One region of the Rhizobium indicum genome, then DNA from elsewhere that is predicted to be linked to it. Evidence: riboswitches for the same ligand, from Rfam matches in the RefSeq annotation. Region 1 holds a riboswitch; each other region holds the start of a gene.

Region 1 (4,970 bases):
ACCAATCCCCCGGCGAAGGATGCCGCGGCAGCTGCGCCGCAACCATCCGTCCCCGAGCGCCCCTACGATCCGACGCAGAACCGCGTCCGTCAGGTCGGCCCGCAGTTTCTGGCCGGCGATCAGGGCTCGATCGACCTCGCCAATCCGGCAACACCGGGCCCGCAGCCGCAACAGCAGCAGTGATTGAACAGCTGGAACTGCGGTGGCGGAGCCATAGCGGCGTTGTGCCAGGGTGCATGAGATGACGGCGATGTCACGTGAACGTGCGGCGGGATGTTAATGCGGGTCGCTTGAGCATGGTCAGTAGGTCGTACGACCGCCGCTCAGGTCGAACGTCGATGCGGTCGTGAAGGAGTTCTCCTCGGAGAGCAGCCAGACGACCATCGAAGCGATCTCACCAAGTTCGACGAAACGGTCGCGCGGAATGCGGACGCGCATATATTCGATAAACTCGGATGTCAGCCCGTCCAATATAGGTGTCTTTGCCGTGGTTGGCGTTACCGCGTTCACGGCGATTCCTGTCTTTGCGAGTTCCTTGCCAAGCGACTTGGTGAAGCCCAGCACACCAGCTTTCGCTGCGCTGTAGGCAGCGATGTTCGGATTTCCTTCCTTGCCCGCAACCGAGGAGATGTTCACAATCCGCCCATAGTCGCGCTTTAACATGACCGGAACGACGTGCCGGCAACAATTGAAGGTTCCCGTGAGGCAGACATCGACGACGTCTGTCCACTCACTGACATCGTATTCGATCGTGGGCTTTACCGGACCGGTAATCCCGGCGGAATTAACGAGGCCGTCGATACGGCCAAAAATCTCCTCGGTCGTCGCCGCCGCGTTTTTCACTGATACGGGATCTGCGACGTTGACGCCGAAAGCGACCGTGCCAGATCCGAGAGCGGAAGCGCTGTCCTTGGCCATGTTTTCGTTCAGGTCCCAGATGGCCACCTTGCCACCAGACTGGATGACGCGCTCTGCGATAGCGTAGCCGATGCCGCGCGCACCGCCTGTGATCACGATGATGCGTTCCTTCAAGTCGATCATGTTCATTGGGCCGTTATCCTCCGATTGAGCCGCCGATAGCCGAATATCCAATTCCGGGATTCGCCTTCAGCGTATCGATATGAAGGTCAGGAATAAAGATATCTCGGCCTCGCACGGCGTCGGCGATATTGGCATCGAAAGAACGCGATGCGCTCTAGGTGTTCAGTCCCCATCCATCATGAAAGACGAGTTCCTCGAGCGGTAGCCGCTGCCGCCAGCCTTTGACGGAGAGTTCCGGCTCGTCATAGAGCCGGTCGACGAAACCGGCACAGAGCCAGGCGACCACGTCGATATGCTCGGGTATGCCGAGAATGGTTTTCAGGTCGCCTTCACGAAAAATGCTGACCCAGCCGATGCCGACCCCTTCCGCCCGTGCCGCAAGCCAGAGATTCTGGATGGCGCAGACGGTCGAGTATGAATCCATCTTCGGATTGTGGGTGCGCCCCAGCACCACGCTGCCGCTGCGGGTAGGATCGCAGGTCACGCATATGCCGAGCGGCGCCTCGACGATGCCTTCGAGCTTGAGCGATCGGTAGGCCTGCCGCCGCTCGCCTTCGAACATCAGCGCCGCCTCCTCGTTGGCCCTCGCAAACGCGTCCTGGATGCGCGTCCGGACAGCGGCACTTTTCACCAGAATGAAATTCCACGGCTGCATGAAGCCGACGGATGGTGCGTGGTGAGCGGCCGTCAGCAGCCGCTGCACAACATCATCAGGCAAGGGATCGGGCAGGAACTGGCTGCGAACGTCGCGCCGCGTCATGATCGCGTGATAGACGGCCTCGCGTTCGGCCAAGGAAAAACCGGACGCCGCCGAAAGGGCATCCTCATCAAAGGGTCGCATCGTCAAATCCCCAACAACGCGACCGCCCCGCTGTCCGCGCGGATCGGTCTATCTTGCCAGGCCGGTCTTCTGACTCGGCGTCATCCGTCTGCCGCAGCCTTCCCGGCAAAAGGCCAGTGGCATGATGAAGCGGCAAGCGTCGGCCTTACAGCGTTGGGCACGTTCCGGTCTTGCACCGGATTCCCGATTCTCCCGCCTTATCGGCGGGCACCTGACGGCGCATCTATTTCAGGAAAGCGCGGCGGCGGCAAGCTGGGCCCGATGTCGCAGTCAAGCCGGAGGCCGCGCGGTGTCACACACCCTCCTCATTCATGTGCTCGTCACAGGAATCCAGTGCGTCCAAGTCCTTGGGCGCAAAAGACTCTTTCCTTGAGGCATTGAGTCATTCACGGCGCAGACGCGCCGTGGCTGGATTTCTGTGACGAGCACAGGAATGAGGGAGGAGAGGCGCGTGCCGGCAGACCGTTGAGAGGGTGAGCAGTGAAACTGCGAATGCGCTGAGCACAAGCGAGGCGCAATAATGAGTGGCCCACCACCCACCCGCGTCGGTTTGAAGCGGCTAGGCAAGCCCCTTCACCGACAGTTTCTATGGCCTTATCACCACCGAAGGCGTATGGACTGTGACTGTCCATCGCAGCATCCCGGTTGCCCGTGCCCCGCCTCACACCCATGATCCTTGCGGTCGCCCTGTTCATGGAACAGATGGATTCGACCGTGATCGCCACCAGCCTGCCGGCAATCGCCGCCGATATCGGCACCTCGCCGATCGCGCTGAAGCTCGCCGTCACCAGCTATCTCGTGGCGCTGGCGATCTTCATCCCGATCAGCGGCTGGATGTCCGATCGGTTCGGTGCGCGCAACATCTTCCGCATGGCGATCTTTGTTTTCATGATCGGCTCGATCGCCTGCGCCTTTTCCAACTCGATCACGGCCTTCGTCGTCTCGCGCCTGATCCAGGGCGCCGGCGGCTCGATGATGACGCCGGTCAGCCGCCTGCTGCTGGTCCGGGGAACGCCGCGCCACGAACTCGTCGATGCCATGGCCTGGCTTACCATTCCCGCTTTGATTGGCCCGATCATGGGGCCGCCGATCGGCGGTTTCCTCACCACCTATCTCACCTGGCATTGGATCTTCTGGATCAACGTCCCGATCGGCGTGCTCGGCATCATCCTCGTCACGCGTTTCCTGCCGACCGTCGAGCCACGCAGTCCGCGGCCGATGGACTTCCCCGGATTCTTCCTTTGCGGCATCGGCTTCTCCGGCTTCGTCTTCGGCGTGTCGGTCATCAGCCTGCCGGCCGTGCCCGTCATCTACGGTTACGTCACGGTTGCGATCGGCATTCTTGCCGGCCTCCTCTACCTCCTGCATGCCCGCCGCGTGCCCTATCCGCTTCTCGATCCGAAGATGTTCCGTTACCCGATGTTCCGGGCGGCGATCCTCGGCGCTTCGAATTTCCGCATGGGGCTCGGCGCCCTGCCGTTCCTGATGCCATTGATGCTGCAGCTCGGCTTCGGCCTGACGCCGCTGCAATCGGGCTCGGTCACCTTCGTCAGCGCGCTCGGCTCCATGGGCTCGAAATTCGCCGCCTCGCGCACCTTCAATGCCTTCGGCTTCCGCACCGTCATATCAATCACCACTTTGCTGGCGGCGATCTTCCTCGGCATCAACGGCCTTTTCACCGCCGAAACGCCGCTGTTCCTGATCATGGCCTGCCTGCTGATCGGCGGCCTGTTCCGCTCCATGGCTTTCTCGGGCGTCAACGCCATGGCCTTCGGCGATGTCGATGACGCCGACAGCAGCCAGGCAACCGCGATCAATGCCGTTGCCCAGCGTATCTCCATGGCGATGGGTGTGGCGATCGCCGGCGGCATTCTCGAAATTTCGAGCAGCTTTCACGACGGCAGGCTGCTGGTCTCTGATTTCCATATCGCCTTCTTCAGCGTCTCGGCGATTTCGGCACTGGCCTGCATCACCTTCCTGCGCCTGCCGCATGATGCCGGCGCGGAACTGACGGCGCGCGGCCGCAAGCGCCGGCACGCCGAGCCCGAAGAGGCCGTGGCGGAAAACAGCTGATCGAGACAGATCTGCTTGGCGCGAAGGAAGCACTCCTCCTCCGATTCGCAAGGTTCGGCGCCGGCGAAAGCTACACGCGTGTGTTCCAGCATCTCATTCCACTTTATGATTTATTCACATATCAAATACACACTGCGTTTGCGCGTTTTGGGTTGCAATCCGGACATGGGCATGAGGGCTCATGATGTGACCGTCAGCGCGGATGCCCGTATTGAGACGCCGGTCGGGAACATATCCGACTGAGCCGCAATTCTAGGCCGCCGCGGAATGTTCCAATTTTTGAAAACGATGCCTCTGACAGCCAAGCTGGCGGCGATTATCGTTGCCGTCAACCTCTGCGGCATTTCCGCTTTCGCCACCTATACGTGGATGTACGAAACCCGGGCATTGATCGATGGCGCCAAGGCGAATTGGTCCAAGGATGCGGAGCAGTTTGCCTCTCTGGCCGCGGGCGGCGTGAAATGGGGGAAGGCGAACGCCGTTCGCGAGGCTTATTCGCTCTACCGCGACGACCCCTCGCTCGATCTTGTGCAGTTTGCCGCATTCAACGCCGAACCTGCCGCCGTCGATACCTGGGCGCGCGATGGCGTCAGTGGTTTGCCGGCACCAGCCGATCTGGTGAAGAGCCTCGGCGCGAAACCGGAAAAGACGACCATCGATGACGGTAGAATATCTGCCGGCGTGGTGACGATCATCGCGCCGCTCCCGCTGGATAAGTCGGGCAAGGCCACCGGTTACATCGTCACGAACTGGTCCGTCGAAAAAATCGCTTCCGAAGTCAGGCAGAAAGTTCTCATTTCGCTGCTCACGCAGTCCGCGATCACCGCCATGGCCGTCGTTGCCTTCCTTCTCGCCATGCGCAGCCTAGTCGGCCGGCCCATCAGGGTAATCAGCGAACGAATCAGCGCGTTGCAGAAAGGCGATCTGGTCTCTCCCGTCACCTACAGGGAAAATGGCGACGAGATCGGCTTTCTGGCGCGTGCATTGGAGGTTTTCCGTCACGAGGCGATTGCGA
Region 2 (4,970 bases), on a different replicon from region 1:
CGACGATCAAGAATTGCCGCATCGGCTGCTGCTGTCCCCCGCCAGTCTCGTTAATGGCGACGACGCCCACGATGGTCGGCCGGCCCTCCAACCGCATCAGATTGGCCAGAGCACGGTTGGAACGCGCGGCGTTGGCAAGGCGGGCTTCCATTGAGGATGGCGTTCGTTCGTTCAAAGCCGTGCTTCGCCTGACGCCAAAGCGGGCATCCTTAAGGAGAGGCAAAAAGAGAGGCTTCATCCAGCGGTACCGCTTCTCCGTTTGGGCGTCCGCCAGCATGAGCAGTTGAGCCTTTTCGTCGACGACAAAGGCCTGATCGTAGCCGAACGCAGACATCGCCGTCTGGCTGATCGCACTCCCGGCTGCCGCCGTCAAAACGGCATCGAGGCTGGAGGAGCCTTCGGTCGGCAGGGCGGCAGGATAGACACGTGCGAGGTAACCATTGCCGAACTGGCCGATAACATGCGCGACTTGATCGACCTGTTCGCGCAGGCGGGCATTCACAAGCTGGCGCTGTCGATCAAGGGCTGCAGCGTCGCTCTCGGTTCCTGCCCAGAGCGCCGAAAGCACGACAAGTCCGATCGCTCCAAGCCCGCTAACGGCAATAAGAAACAGAATTCTTCCCGAAGCGATCCAGGATTGCTGAAACGTGTTGGAGCTGGAAGGAAGAACGATGTGCAAGCGTAGACCCCTGAACACCACGACGCGGGCGCATTCGTCGACGCTAACAAAGAAGCGTTCACGTAGAATTAAAAGCTGTGAGCCACTATGGCGCGAGATCGACTATGCCCTAAGGAGCTCCCGACGATGTTGCGCATATCCATTCAGACTATAGTGCGCGGAGCGCTGATGGCGGGCGGGATCGGTATCTTTTTGGCGGCCTCGCCGCTCGAGGTGGCTGCGCAAGATCGCACGCCGATGAGAATTGCCGTCGAAGGTGCGTTTCCGCCCTTCAACTATCTCGATGCAAATAACAAGCTTCAGGGCTTCGACATCGATATTGCCAATGCTCTCTGCGAGGTTGGCAAGTTCGAATGCCAATTTATCATCGAGAAGTGGGACGACATCATCCCCGATCTCGTTGCCGACAAATACGACGCGATCATCTCATCCATGTCGATGAGCCTCGAGCGGCGTCAAAAGGTTGCCTTCACTGAAAAATACTACAACAGCCCGTCGGTGTTCATCGCCCGGAAGGATTCGTCAATCAGCGATGTCAGCCCCGCCGCCCTCAGCGACAAAATTCTTGGGGTGACATCGTCGACGGCGCAGGAATCCTATGCCAACCATCTCTATCCAGAAATGAAAAGGACGGTTTTTCGGTCTTCGCCGGAATTGTACAAGGGCCTGGCAGATGGGAGCGTCGACATTATCCTCGAGGATAAACTCGCCATCTACGACTGGATTGCCAACACCAAGGCAGGGGGCTGCTGCGAGTTCAAAGGGCCGGATCTGATCGACGTCACATATTTCGGTGAAGGTGCCGGGATCGCGCTGCGCCTGGATGACAAGGAGCGTCTGACGCGCCTGAACGAAGCGTTGAAGAGCATCAAGGCGGACGGGACCTATGACATGATCAACGCAAAATATTTCCCGTTCAGCATCCAGTAGTTCGCCGGCCAACTTTCGAGAATGCGGGATGGTCGGGTTTTCCGCCCGACCATCCCTACCAAGTCCTTCGGTCGTATCGCTATGCGGCTTTCGCGACCTCTCCGTGCGGATCGAGGACATATTTCGTCGCCGCTCCCTGGTCGAAGCTCTCATATCCATTGGCGGCATCGTCGAGCGGGATGACCTTGGCGTTGACGATATCGGCAATTGGCAGTCGGTCGTGGAGGATCGCCTGCATGAGTTGACGATTGTATTTGATCACCGGAGTCTGGCCGGTGTGGAAGGACTGTGCCTTGGCCCATCCGAGGCCGAAGCGGAGCGAAAGATTGCCGTGTTTGGCGGCGTTGTCGACGGCGCCCGGATCCTCGGTGACATAGAGGCCGGGAATGCCGATCGAACCCGCGGCTCGGGTAATCTCCATCATCTGATTGAGCACGATCGCCGGCTGTTCCCCGCCCGAGTGGCCGCGTGCCTCGAAGCCGACCGCATCAATGGCGCTGTCCACCTCGTTGGTGCCGACGACCTGCGCGATCATGTCGCCAAGACGGTCGCTCTTCGACAGGTCGATCGGTTCGAAACCGACCTTTGCCGCATGCGCCAGACGGTCCTTGTTGAAATCGCCGATCATCACGACAGCAGCGCCGAGAATGCGAGCCGAAGCCGCAGCGGCAAGGCCGACCGGGCCGGCGCCGGCGACATAGACGGTCGAGCCGACCCCAACGCCTGCACGCACCGCGCCATGGAAGCCGGTGGGCAGAATGTCGGAGAGCATAGTGAGATCGCGGATCTTCGCCATTGCCTTGTCCCGATCGGGGATTTTCAACAGGTTGAAATCTGCATAGGGGATAGTGACGTAGCGCGCCTGTCCGCCGATCCAGCCGCCCATGTCGACATAACCGTAAGCACCGCCGGCGCGGGCCGGGTTGACCGTCAGGCAGACACCGGTATCCTGAGACTTGCAGCAGCGGCAACGGCCGCAGGCGACATTGAAAGGCACCGAGACGATATCGCCGATGTCGAGCATCTCGACGTCGATGCCTTTCTCGATGATCTCGCCAGTGATTTCATGACCGAGGACCAGGCCCGGCATCGCCGTCGTGCGGCCGCGGACCATGTGTTGATCGGAGCCGCAGATATTGGTCGATATCACCTTCAGGATGACGCCGTGTTCGATGCGGCGGCCGTCGGGCGCTTCCAGCTTCGGATCGTCGATGTCGCGCACTTCGACCTTGCCAGGACGGAGATAGACGACGCCTCTATTTTTGCTCATGGATTCCTCCCACTTGTTTGAATGCCTCGATCTGCAACCGATGCAGTCGATGGCAACCTTCCCTCCGGCCTGCCTCCTCTGCAGCCCGGTGTCCACAACACGAGGATACCGCCGCATCGGGCGATATTCGGATTGTCAAAACGGCAGATTGGGTGGAGAAGAGGATGAACGCCACGGTTTTCGCCTGTGGTTCCGCTCGTGACCGTCTGTCCGCAATCCGTCGATTTGCTGTGCAAGAGCTGGTTTCCGGCTCCAGAATCTCCTTTCGATCCATCACGATATCTTTCCGGATGTCTATCCGGCGATTTCCTTGAGGATTTCAGTTCTTCTACCGCTGCGGGGCAGCGCCGGCGTCAGGCCGGCGTCCCAATGGTCCATTTCGCCAGTTTGCGAGATAGCGCCTTGAACACCACTAACAAACCATGCCTGACGGACAACAGCGATCAAGAAAACGACATGGGCGCAACTCAAAGACGACAGTCGGCAAAGTCGCAATAGCGCTGCGCAGCGGAAATAATTGATCCCGCGAATACGGCGGTTTTCCGGATCGTCCCGGAAGATTTGATCGCCGCCTAAAGGCTTTAGGCGCGATGCGGTCGCCGGCTGCGGCTGACGTCGATGGCCGTGTGCCAGAGCACGGCGCCGAGGATGATCGCGCCGCCGAAAAAGGTAGCGACGGGCGGTTGCTCGGCAAACAACAGCCAGACCCAGAACGGCGTGAGTACGATTTCCATCGTGCCGATCAGCGCGGCTTCAGCCGGCGGCATCCGCTTCGCCCCGGCAAGGAAGAGCACCAGCGCCAGGGAGAAATTGGTCGCGCCGAAGGCGGCAAGAACGATCCAATTGTGCAGGTCGAGCGAGCCGACCGAACCGAACGGGGCAAAGATGGCCAGCGTCAGGAAGGCGCTGACGACGGTCGGCGGCAGGCTCGGCACGCCGGGATTGATGCGCGGAATGATGATGACCAGCGCGAAGGACGCCGTCATGCCGAGCGCCAGCAGATCGCCCACGCCGGTCCCTCCGCCGATCGACGAGGCGACGATGACGGCCACGCCGAGGAGCGAGATGCCGCCGGCAATCAGCGTCCGCCTGGAGACCCTCTCCCTAAGGATGACCCAGCCGAGCATGGCCGCGATGAAGGGCGCGGTCGCATAGATCATCGTCACATTGGCGACGGTGGTCATATAGAGCGCCCCGATGAAGCATACCTGACTGAAAGTCTGGCATGCGATCATCGCAAGACCGGACGGATGGAAGACGGATCGCCATTGCTGCCGTGAAATGCCCCCTTCGAGGAAAAGGCAGGGGATCAGCAGGAACAGGCCACCGAACAACGATCGCCAGGCGATCGCCGTCCACACATCGGTCGTCAGGAGTCGCGAATAGACGCCGCTCGCGCTCCAGGCAAGTGTCGCGGCAACGATGAGAAGCACACCCTTCTCGTGCTCGCTGACTGCGAGGCGTCTGGCCGGATTTTCAATTGTCACGCAGATATTCTCAAAGAAGGAAGTCGAACGCGGCTCATTTGTGCGTCAAGAATTGACATCAGACAAACGAATAGTAGAGATAGCTGTCATCGATTTTTTAAATGGCTGTCTCATGCACGAACCGATTGAGAGCGACCTGCTCAGAACTTTCCTGGTCGTTGCCGAGACGTCGAATTTCTCCGCAGCCGCCCAGCGCATCGGGCGGACGCAATCGGCCGTCAGCAGCCAGATCAAGAGGCTCGAAGAGACGATCGGCGAAACCCTGTTCGATCGGGGCGCCCGCGGCGTGCTGCTCACGCGCCCGGGCCTGCAACTCGTACCCTATGCCCGCCGGATCATCGATCTGTTGAGCGAGGCCGCCGCGACGATCCGCAGCAAGCCGCTGGACGGACCGGTGCGCATCGGAATTCCCGAGGAATACAGCCAGACGGTGCTGCCGGCAGCCCTTGCGGCTTTCGCTGTACGCCACCCGGCCGTCGAGGTCACCGTGTCCTGCGACTACACAGTCCGCAACCTCGCCGCCCTCGAGCGGGATGAGCTCGATCTGGCCGTCGTTTTCGACTGGAGCGATGAGACGAAAGGCGAGGTCATCTGCATTGATCCC
Region 3 (4,970 bases), 1.8 Mb from region 1:
TGCTGGAAACGCTCGGCAAGGTGACGATGGTCGCCTTCGACAAAACAGGCACGCTGACGGAAGGCAAGCCGCAGGTGACTGACATCATTTCCTTTGGCCTGAGCGAGGCGCAGGTGCTGTCGCGCGCGGCGGTGCTGGAGCAGGGTTCCAGCCATCCGCTGGCGCTGGCGATCCTCAACCGCGCCAAGGCGGACGGCGTTCCCGTGCCGCCGGCCTTCGAGCTGGAAGCGCTGCCGGGCAAGGGTGTCAGCGGCAAAGTCGGCGGCGAGGCGCTGGATCTGCTGTCGCCGCCCGCCGCCCGCGAGCGCGGAACGCTCGGCGCGGAACAGGATGCACGCATTACGGCGCTGAACGACGAGGGCAAGAGCGTGTCGGTGCTGCTCGTCAACGGTGTTGCGGTCGGCCTGATCGCCATGCGCGACGAGCCGCGCGAGGATGCCGAGGCCGGGCTCGCTGCCCTCAAATCAGCAGGCGTCAAGGCGATAATGTTGACGGGCGACAACAAGCGGACGGCAGCAGCCGTTGCCGGCATGCTCGGCATCGACTGGCGCGGTGAGATGATGCCGGAAGACAAGCAGCGGGTCGTCGGCGAATTGAAGCGCCAGGGCTTCGTCGTCGCCAAGGTCGGCGACGGCATCAACGATGCTCCGGCCCTGGCGGCGGCCGATATCGGCATTGCTATGGGTGGCGGCACCGATGTGGCGCTGGAGACGGCGGATGCCGCCGTGCTGCACGGACGCGTCGGCGACGTGGCGCGGATGATCGAACTTTCCAAGCGAACGATGCGCAACATCCTGCAGAACATCACTATCGCACTCGGGCTGAAGGCGGTGTTTCTGGTGACGACGATCGCCGGCATCACCGGGCTCTGGCCAGCGATCCTCGCCGATACCGGCGCCACCGTGCTGGTGACGATCAATGCGCTGCGGCTGCTTCGAATAAAGATATGAACATTCCTGGACGTCATCCCTCCGGCGCTCATCACCGGTGGGATCTCCCGTCAACGATTCGGGCCCGATCTCGAATCGAAAATCGCGGGACCGGCCATAGATTGGCTCTCCTCATCGGGACTTTCTCCACAGCCTGCTTTCTTTAAGCGTTGGTTAGCCATGTTTTTCACAGGAACGTAGCGATTTCAAACCTGTCGTAACGCAATGCACAAACCATCCGTTGACGCGAATTTGGATTGGCGTACTATATCTAGTGTTCGAGGTTCCCTCGATTCGTGAGGATCGACGGCTAAGACGGGAATTCGGTGCGCTTCGCCATCATGGCGCGGCAATGCCGGAGCTGCCCCCGCAACTGTAAGCGGCGAGCAACTGTCCGATTTCAGGTCACTGGAGCATGATGCTCCGGGAAGGCTGGGGCAGGGTGCTTTGACCCGTGAGCCAGGAGACCTGCCTCGAACGAAACGTCCACGGGCGGGGTGTCCGGAAGGTCGCGTTGCATGGCTGCGGGGAATCTCCGCGTCGCGTTTCGCAGGCCCGAACCTCCGCCCCTGAAACCTTCGTATTGAGCCACTTCGGGGTGAAGTCATGTCAGTATCTCAGTTCAGGCCGCCACCCGTTAGAGGTAGAGGGCGGAGTACGCCCAGCGGCTAAACAGCCGCATAGCTCAAATCATCAGAGAATTTTTCGACGGATATCGACAGATTTCCGATCGATGTCCTGCGCCCAATTGCATCGTCACGAGGAATATCATGACCATTACCGTCTACAGCAAGCCTGCCTGCGTCCAGTGCACTGCCACCTACCGCGCCCTCGACCGGTTGGGTGTCGATTATGACATCGTCGATATCTCGCAGGATGCCGAAGCGCTCGATCGCGTCCGCAGCCTCGGCTACATGCAGGCGCCCGTCGTCATCGCCGGCGAGCAGCATTGGGCGGGCTTCCGTCCCGACATGATCAGCGCGCTCTCTTGACGTGAGGACAAGCGATGGGCCTGATCGTCTATTATTCCAGCCGATCCGAGAACACCCATCGGTTCGTCGTCAAGCTCGGACTGCGCGCGGCGCGCATTCCGCCAGGTGGCGCAGACGCATTCCATATCCGCGAACCCTTCGTGCTGATCGTGCCGACCTATAGCGGCGACGGCGGCAAGGGCGCCGTTCCCAAGCAGGTGATCCGTTTCCTCAACGATGCGGAAAACCGCGGACACATCCGCGGCGTAATCGCCGCGGGCAATAGCAATTTCGGCGAGACATACGGGCTCGCCGGCAACGTGGTCTCGCAGAAATGCCAGGTGCCGTACCTTTACCGGTTCGAGCTCATGGGCACCGAAGACGACGTCGCCAAGGTCAAACACGGAATGGAACGATTTTGGACACGGGAACAAACCTGACGCGGGATGCGGGCGCAAAACCGCATCACACTATTGCTCAGCCCGCCGGGGAGAGGCCGTCGAAGGCAGCCGAAACCCTCGACTATCACGCGCTGAACGCGATGCTGAACCTCTATGACGATGAGGGGCGGATCCAGCTCGACAAGGATCGAATGGCTGCCAAGCAATATTTCCTGCAGCATGTAAACCAGAACACGGTGTTCTTCCACAATCTGAGGGAAAAGCTCGATTACCTCGTGACCGAGGGTTATTACGAGCAGGAGGTTCTCGACCAGTATTCCTTCAATTTCGTGCGGGATCTGTTCGACCAAGCCTATGCCAAGAAATTTCGTTTCCCAACCTTCCTCGGCGCCTTCAAATATTACACCAGCTATACGCTGAAGACCTTCGACGGAAAGCGCTATCTCGAGCGCTATGAGGACCGCATCTGCATGGTGGCTCTGGCCTTGGCGCGCGGCGACGAGGCCCTTGCCCGCGACATGGTCGACGAGATCATTTCCGGCCGCTTCCAGCCGGCAACGCCGACCTTCCTCAACGCCGGCAAGAAGCAGCGCGGCGAACTGGTTTCCTGCTTCCTGCTGCGCGTCGAGGACAATATGGAATCGATCGGTCGGTCGATCAATTCGGCGCTGCAATTGTCGAAGCGCGGCGGCGGCGTGGCGCTGTCGCTGACGAATATCCGCGAGGCAGGCGCGCCGATCAAGCATATCGAGAACCAGTCCTCAGGCATCATCCCTGTCATGAAGCTGCTCGAAGATAGCTTCTCCTACGCCAACCAGCTCGGCGCGCGGCAGGGGGCAGGTGCGGTCTATCTCAACGCCCACCACCCCGACATCATGCGCTTCCTCGACACCAAGCGCGAAAATGCCGACGAGAAGATCCGCATCAAGACGCTGTCGCTCGGCGTCGTCGTGCCCGATATCACCTTCGAGCTAGCCAAGAACAACGAGGATATGTATCTTTTCTCGCCCTATGACGTGGAGCGCGTCTATGGCGTACCCTTCACCGAGATTTCGGTGACGGAAAAGTACCGCGAGATGGCTGATGATGCCCGCATCTCCAAGAAGAAGATCAAGGCGCGCGAATTCTTTCAGGTGCTTGCCGAAATCCAGTTCGAGAGCGGCTACCCCTACATCATGTTCGAGGACACGGTGAACCGGGCGAACCCGATCGCCGGGCGTATTTCGATGAGCAATCTCTGCTCGGAGATCCTGCAGGTGAGCGAGGCGAGCGAATATAATGACGACCTTTCCTACAAACATCTCGGCAAGGATATTTCCTGCAATCTCGGCTCGCTGAATATCGCGGCGGCAATGGATTCGGCCGATTTCGGCAAGACGATCGAGACCTCGATCCGGGCGCTGACGGCCGTTTCCGACATGAGTCACATTTCCTCGGTTCCCTCGATCGAGAAGGGCAATGACGAGAGCCATGCGATCGGCCTCGGCCAGATGAACCTGCACGGCTATCTCGCTCGTGAACGCATCTTCTACGGCTCCGAGGAAGGCGTCGACTTCACCAACATCTATTTCTACACGGTGACCTATCACGCGATCCGCGCCTCGAACCTTTTGGCGGTCGAACGCGGCGCGAGCTTCAAGGGCTTCGAGAACTCGAAATATGCCTCCGGCGAATATTTCGACAAATATACCGACCGGCCCTGGGAGCCGGCGACGGAAAAGGTGAAGGCACTGTTCGAGACGGCGGGCATCCACATTCCGACGCAGGAAGATTGGGCGGCACTGAAGAAGGCGGTGATGGCTTCCGGCCTCTATAACCAGAACCTGCAGGCGGTGCCGCCGACAGGGTCGATCTCCTACATCAACCACTCGACCTCCTCGATCCATCCGATCGTCTCGAAGATCGAGATCCGCAAGGAAGGCAAGATCGGCCGCGTCTATTATCCGGCGCCGTTCATGACCAACGACAATCTCGACTATTATCAGGATGCCTACGAGATCGGGCCGGAGAAGATCATCGACACCTATGCGGCGGCGACCCAGCATGTCGACCAGGGCCTGTCGCTGACCTTGTTCTTCCGCGACACGGCAACGACGCGCGACATCAACAAGGCGCAGATCCATGCCTGGAAGAAGGGCATCAAGACGATCTACTACATCCGCCTTCGCCAGATGGCGCTGTCCGGCACCGAGGTGCAGGGCTGCGTGTCTTGTACGCTGTAATTTGATATTTCGCTCCGGAGCATTTGCCCCTCACCCTAACCCTCTTCCCGTCTGACGGGGAGAGGGGACTTGGTTGGGGATGACGCTGCCACAAGTCTCTTCTCCCCAGTGGGGAGAAGTTGCCGGCAGGCGGATGAGGGGGCGCCGAGACATATTCCTCAAGAGGGACCACCTAATGAACATGCAAATCCAACCCGCTTCTCGCGTGCGCGCCATCAATTGGAACCGCATCGAGGACGATAAGGATCTCGAAGTCTGGAACCGGCTCACCGGCAATTTCTGGCTGCCGGAGAAAGTGCCGCTTTCGAACGACATTCCTTCTTGGGCGACGCTGACGCCAACCGAGCAGCAGCTGACCATCCGCGTCTTCACCGGCTTGACGTTGCTCGACACGATCCAGAATGGCGTCGGTTCCATCCGGCTGATGGAGGATGCGGTGACGCAGCA

Evidence for each region. A riboswitch is a leader RNA that binds a small molecule or an ion and turns the genes downstream of it on or off. The one in region 1 is predicted to bind cobalamin.
Region 2: it holds a riboswitch for cobalamin, as region 1 does, so the genes downstream of both, fdhA (formaldehyde dehydrogenase, glutathione-independent) here and bluB (5,6-dimethylbenzimidazole synthase) in region 1, are expected to answer to the same signal.
Region 3: it holds a riboswitch for cobalamin, as region 1 does, so the genes downstream of both, nrdH (glutaredoxin-like protein NrdH) here and bluB (5,6-dimethylbenzimidazole synthase) in region 1, are expected to answer to the same signal.

The regions. Positions count from the first base shown of each region.
Region 1 covers NZ_CP054021.1:29,997-34,966, reverse strand. Annotated here, with positions in the region: gene FFM53_RS00165 (DUF2865 domain-containing protein) at 1-183, shown strand, start outside; gene FFM53_RS00160 (SDR family NAD(P)-dependent oxidoreductase) at 301-1,047, opposite strand; gene bluB (5,6-dimethylbenzimidazole synthase) at 1,196-1,882, opposite strand; cobalamin riboswitch at 1,925-2,112, opposite strand; gene FFM53_RS00150 (MFS transporter) at 2,552-3,955, shown strand; gene FFM53_RS00145 (methyl-accepting chemotaxis protein) at 4,223-4,970, shown strand, end outside.
Region 2 covers NZ_CP054026.1:197,906-202,875, forward strand. Annotated here, with positions in the region: gene FFM53_RS35735 (putative bifunctional diguanylate cyclase/phosphodiesterase) at 1-700, opposite strand, end outside; gene FFM53_RS35740 (ABC transporter substrate-binding protein) at 806-1,609, shown strand; gene fdhA (formaldehyde dehydrogenase, glutathione-independent) at 1,689-2,879, opposite strand; cobalamin riboswitch at 3,099-3,299, opposite strand; gene FFM53_RS35750 (DMT family transporter) at 3,461-4,366, opposite strand; gene FFM53_RS35755 (LysR substrate-binding domain-containing protein) at 4,479-4,970, shown strand, end outside.
Region 3 covers NZ_CP054021.1:3,242,402-3,247,371, forward strand. Annotated here, with positions in the region: gene FFM53_RS15860 (heavy metal translocating P-type ATPase) at 1-950, shown strand, start outside; cobalamin riboswitch at 1,194-1,419, shown strand; gene nrdH (glutaredoxin-like protein NrdH) at 1,700-1,921, shown strand; gene nrdI (class Ib ribonucleoside-diphosphate reductase assembly flavoprotein NrdI) at 1,936-2,340, shown strand; gene nrdE (class 1b ribonucleoside-diphosphate reductase subunit alpha) at 2,319-4,523, shown strand; gene nrdF (class 1b ribonucleoside-diphosphate reductase subunit beta) at 4,699-4,970, shown strand, end outside.